Magnetococcus sp. PR-3: one gene and its partner. The protein of the gene in region 1 interacts with the protein of each later gene in a pairwise test. Links are inferred from orthologs where the notes say so. Each region holds a gene or a part of one and is shown on either strand. Other genes may lie near its edges.

Region 1 (2,757 bases):
GCTTTGTCGGTTTCTGTACGATATGGCCTAATCTCTTCTACGGTAGTGGATGCTGATCCGATCAAATCACTATGGCTCTTAAATTGTGAAGTCTTCACGGGGCTATGTGGGTCTCTGCCCTAAGAAAGCCATTTGCCACGGGAAAAGGTCATCGATACAGGTCTGGGTAAGCTGGGCAGGGAACCTTGGCCCTCAAAGCCTGTTTGCGCATGGGGTTTCTATACGCAACCCACATGTGGGTTGAGACCTCTGTGCTAGTGGGGCGTGGTTTGGTGAAGCCAGGGGGGATAAAAAAACGCCATGGTTAGGGCCATGACGTTTTTTATACAAGATATGAGCGGGTGCGTTAAGTCCGGCTGTATTCCCCATTAACATCCGTTAGCACTTCGCGCCCTGTCTCTGTCACCACCAGTGTATGTTCATACTGAGCAGAGAGGCTGTGGTCTTTGGTCACAACCGTCCATTGGTCTGGCATCAACTTGATATAGGGTTTGCCTAAATTGACCATCGGCTCAACGGTAAAGACCATACCAGGTTTAATCTCAACCCCTTCACCATGGTTCCCAAAGTGCAAAATGGCAGGTTCTTCATGAAATTTTTCACCAATACCATGCCCGCAGTATTCCCGCACAACCGTACAGCGATTCTGACGAGCGTACTGTTCAATAACAGCACCAATATCCCCTACATGTGCGCCAGGACGAACCGCATCAATGCCTAAATCAAGGCAGTACTTGGCGACATCCGCAATTTTTTTACCTTTTTTGGTTGGCGTGCCAACATGGAAGGTGCGGCTGGTATCGCCATGCCATCCATCAATAATGGTTGTGATATCGACATTGATAATATCACCCTCACGCAAAATACGGTCACCAGGAATGCCGTGGCAGACCTGATGGTTCACCGATGTGCAGATGGATTTTGGGAAACCCCGGTAGTTCAAAGGTGCGGGAATGGCATTATGACTGAGAATGTAGTCATGGCAGATGGTGTTTAACTGCTCGGTGCTGACCCCTGCTTTAATATGTGGCTCGATCATATTGAGAGTCTCACCCGCCAGTCGGCAGGTAACACGCATTTTCTCAATCTGTTCCGGGGTTTTAATGGCAATCATGGAAGCTCACTCCACACGGTCCTTGGGGATCGTGATAAAAACGTTCACATATTTACGATAGGGTGGCGGTTAACGGGCGCACCACCTGAATCGATTGAGGTGTGACATCACAGGCGTATACCAAACACTCAACGCCAGCATCCAGCGCAGATTTTAACGACTGGGCATATGTGGGGTCTATCTCTTTAGCAGGGCGAAAATGGTCGCAATCAGACCGCTGGACAATAAACAGGATTACCCCCCGATGTCCAGCTTTAACCGCCTCAATCAGGGCGCCAAGATGTTTAGCCCCGCGTTTGGTTACAGCATCCGGAAAGGCTGCATCCCCTCCAAGTTGTAGGGTGACACTCTTGACCTCAACATAAGTCAGCGCACCCTCTGCATCCGTTAAGCGAAAATCCAACCGGGAATCATGAAAAGGGACCTCACGCTTTAACGCTGCAAATCCGTTGAGCGGTTCAATCACGCCCTTTTCCATCGCTTCAGCGGCAATACGGTTGGCCAAGCCTGTATTAACACCGACTAAGGCCCCACGATCATGCACAAGTTCCAGGGTCCAGGCGAGCTTGCGCTTAGGGTTGTCGGAATGGGAGATGTAAACCGGTTCTCCTTCATGGACCAGCCCCTTCATGGAACCTGAATTGGCACAATGGACGGTGACTTCTTGGCCATCCTCCATGGTGACATCTGTTAAGAAGCGCTTATACCGTTTAATCATGCGTGCCGGTGTTAGGGGTGCTGCAAATTCCATGGTTCTATTCCCGTTTAGCGGCGCCTTGGGCGTGCAGCGACATCGACATCCACCTTATGAACTTTACCTGCACGTTTGTAGGTAATGCTGAGCTTTTGGCCTGGGAGCAGTTTATTGATCTCTTGAATCAACTGTTGATCTGTGGTGACCTTGGCTTGATTCACCTTTTGGATTAGATCGCCCTCTTTTAATCCACCTTTAGCAGCCGGGCTGGTGGGCGCAACCCCTTCAACCACAATACCTTTTGGTGTGTTTTCAACAGCAACACCCAACCAAGGTTTGGCTTTTCCTCCAGCCATGCGTTGACGTGGGGGAGGCGGGGGTGGGCGCTGGCCGTAGTTCTCTGGCCCAAAGCCTCCTTGGCCAAAACCGCCCTGCTGACTCATGGGATCACCAAAGCCACCTTCCTGACCATAACCAGGGGGCGGCGGTGGGGGCTGACTACCGCCATAGCCTTCTTGACCAAACCCACCGGGTGGTGGGGGGGGAGGCATCTCACCATAACCACCACCGGGACCTCCATAGCCCCCTCGTGGGCCGCTATGCATGTTGCCGCCAAATGGACCATTACGCATCATGCGGCGTGGGGTATCCATCATGCTGCCCATCGGGGTGTTGGGGTAGGAGGTGACAGAGCCATGATCCTTGCTGTCTTCCAAGGTTGTTTTTAGGTAGGTCAGGTTTCCTTGGCGCATCACTTTCAGCGTAACGCGCGTTCCTGGTTTAGTGGTGGCGACGCGTCGGGCAAATTGACCCGGCCCACGGATGGCATGACCATTCAACTCCAGAATAATATCATTCCGTTCCAGGCCAGCTTTGTCGGCAGGGCTGTCTTTAATAATTTCCCCTACCTGAACCCCTTTGGGTGTATTAATTGTGGCCCCTAACCAGC
Region 2 (3,023 bases), on another replicon or contig:
GTGGTGAGTTTTAACTGAGAGGCCAGTTGATCAACATCGTCCGCCAAGGAACGAACATGGGTGTTGGATCGACCAGTGGCAATAATGAAGAAATCCGCCAATCCTGAGCGTCCCTCCAGATCCACCAGAACGATATCTTCGCCCTTCTTGTCATCCAGCTTGTTTTTAATGGCGAGGGCAGCTTGCTCAATCTCTGCCTTGATCTGGTCATCGTTCTTAATGTCGCTCATGGACGGTAAAGCTCCTGCTTGTGTATGTAGTCCACCACCCGTTGGGGGGTAAGATAGTCAATGCTCCGCCCTGCCACCAGCGCCTCGCGCATGGCTGTAGAGCTGATCTCCATAGGCGTAACGGGTTGTATGAGCACCCCATTACGCCCCATCTCTTCTCGGTACAACAGCGCACCACTTTGCACCAGAAAAGGTTCTAAATAACGTCCTGCCTCTGTCGCACTAAGATCCACCGAATACCCCGGGCGGGTCATAATACACAGATGGGCATACTTAATGAGTTGCTCCCAATCCTTCCAAAGGTGCATCTCTTCCAACAAATCACTACCCAGCGTAAATACCCACTCAATGGTGGGCCGACTGCGCGTTAAACTACGCAAGGTATCGATGGTATAACCTATGCCCTCCCGCAGGACCTCAATATCATTGGCTTCAAAGCGGGGTTCACGGCTAACGGCCAAACGCACCATATCCAAACGATCTTCAGGTGCGGCCAACACCTCATCCCCTTTAAAGGGGTGGGCACCACTGGGGATAAGATGCATACCATCCAACCCCAGCCCCTCCATAACCTCCATGGCAGAACGCAAGTGTCCTAAATGGGGCGGGTTAAAAGATCCCCCCAAAATACCAATACGTTTGGCCAGATGTTGGCGAAAGGCTTGAGACATTGTCTTAACTTCTCAGCTGACCATCACCCAATACAATCCACTTTTCGCAGGTCAAACCTTCCAGACCCACAGGACCACGTACATGCAGCTTATCCGTAGAGATCCCCATCTCTGCGCCCAAACCAAACTGGAAGCCATCATTAAAACGGCTGGAGGCATTCACCATCACCGCGGAAGAGTCAACCTCCCGCAAAAAGCGCATAGCGGTGGCGTGGTGCTCCGTCACAATCACTTCGGTATGCCGTGAGGAGTGGGCATCGATATGATCCATGGCCATCTCCATATCCTCAACCACACGTACCGATAGAATAGCGGCCAGATATTCGGTATCCCAATCTTCATCGGAAACAGGAATAACCGGTGCAACTTCACCCACGTGACGGATGGTCTCCGGGCACCCTTTAATCACACACTCAGCCTTGTTCAACTTCTCCGCAAGGGCAGGAAGCACAGCCTGGGCAGCTTGGCGGTGGACCAGCAAGGTTTCCGTAGCATTACAGACCCCTGTGCGCTGCATTTTTCCATTAAAGGCCAACTCAACCGCCTTGTTTGTATCGGCATGCGCATCAATATAGGTGTGGCATATGCCATCCAGATGCTTAATAACAGGAATGGTGGAGTCCTCCATAACCCGTTGGATCAACCCTTTACCACCACGGGGGATAATAATATCCACATAGGCATCCGCCTTCAGCAAAGCACCCACAGCAGCACGATCCGTGGTACCCACCACCTGTACGGCATCGGTTGGTGCCCCCCCCTTTTCCATCCCTTGGGCCAGGGCTGCAGCAATGGCCCGGTTGGAATGAAACGCCTCAGACCCCCCACGCAGAATGACCGCATTACCGGATTTGACACACAAGGCTGCGGCATCTGCCGTCACATTGGGGCGGGATTCATAAATGATCCCAATGACGCCCAAGGGCACACGCATTTTGCCGACTTGCAGATCATTTTCCAGGCGACGCATACCACCGATCTCACCAATGGGATCAGGCAGTGACGCAACTTGGCGGATGCCTTCTGCCATACCGCTAATCACCTTATCGGTTAAGCGCAGGCGATCCAGCATGGCATCGGTCAACCCATTTTTTTCACCGGCTTCCAGATCTTTCTCATTTTCAACCTGGAGGATATTTTTCCCGGCGATCAGCGCATCCGCCATGGCGTGTAAGGTGGCATTTTTTGTAGCGGAGTCCAGCCACGCCAGTTGCCGCGCAGCTTTACGGGCCTTTTGGCCAATCTCTTTAATTAACTTGGTTGCGTCATCGCTCATGGTATTGCCATCCATTATCTTTGCTTTTCTCAAGATACCATCCCCCACCCACTCTTCATGTTGATCACTGAAGAAAGCATGGTGGGGATCTGGGGAAAAACATGTGGTTTTCTCACCCAGGTTTAATACAGGCCAGCCCCACTCAACCAGGCTTACCTACCTAAATGCCAACGGTATAAAAACAGGGAAGAAGCCCTGTTTAACCAGCTGGTTTGCCAAACGTCCGGTGCATGCAGGTTATCGGTACACGCGGCAACGCTCTATCGCTTATACCCTATAAGGGTCAGCCTTGTTGGCATGGTTGTCGTCTCAAACCACATCTCTCAAGCCTTAGCCTGATCTACCGGCCCTCTCTCAAAGCACATACACACCATGGCTGGGGGGCACGTGATGCTTCTCGTTAGGGCCCCACCTTTGAGAGATCAACAGCATGTACGGGCACGGGCTGCACCCTACTTCACCAACAGCACCATATCATCTCGATGCACAACCTCTTCATCCACAATAAACCCCAGGGCCGCCTCAATATCACGGCTGTGCTTACCCTTGATCAAATCCATATGGGTGTGGCGATAATTGACCAGACCTTTACTAATGCGGCGACCATCGCGATCACAACAATAGACGGCAGCCCCTCGGTCAAACTTACCTTGGACCCCAACAACGCCACGCGCCAACAAACTCTTGCCCCGTCGTAACGCCGCAACCGCACCATCATCCAACAGCAGCGATCCTTCACAGGTTAAGCCGTTGGCAATCCACCGTTTACGGCTGCTAATGGCGTCACCAGAGGCTAAGAATAGTGTGCCAATCCCACCCTTATTGATCACGCCATCGATGGGGTTA

What was found. The genes of interacting proteins can lie anywhere in the genome.
Region 2: the proteins of sfsA (region 1) and V5T57_RS09055 interact in binary tests that used the Escherichia coli proteins (3 or more experiments, as listed by UniProt). The link is inferred for Magnetococcus sp. PR-3 from one-to-one orthologs.

What each region holds. Positions count from the first base shown.
Region 1 is NZ_JBAHUQ010000021.1:53,712-56,468, forward strand. The notes cover bases 17-2,732. They hold sfsA (DNA/RNA nuclease SfsA), read right to left. Parts: upstream 1,866-2,732; coding sequence 1,167-1,865; downstream 17-1,166. Other genes in these bases: map (type I methionyl aminopeptidase), read right to left, coding at 347-1,114; V5T57_RS12945 (PDZ domain-containing protein), read right to left, coding at 1,880-2,732. Also shown: more of V5T57_RS12945, read right to left, coding at 2,733-2,757. UniProt on the Escherichia coli protein: Binds to DNA non-specifically. Could be a regulatory factor involved in maltose metabolism.
Region 2 is NZ_JBAHUQ010000013.1:29,797-32,819, reverse strand. What follows is about bases 42-3,023. They hold V5T57_RS09055 (glutamate-5-semialdehyde dehydrogenase), read right to left. Parts: upstream 2,178-3,023; coding sequence 906-2,177; downstream 42-905. Other genes in these bases: proB (glutamate 5-kinase), read right to left, coding at 2,630-3,023; nadD (nicotinate-nucleotide adenylyltransferase), read right to left, coding at 227-901; rsfS (ribosome silencing factor), read right to left, coding at 42-230. Also shown: more of rsfS, read right to left, coding at 1-41. UniProt on the Escherichia coli protein: Catalyzes the NADPH-dependent reduction of L-glutamate 5-phosphate into L-glutamate 5-semialdehyde and phosphate. The product spontaneously undergoes cyclization to form 1-pyrroline-5-carboxylate.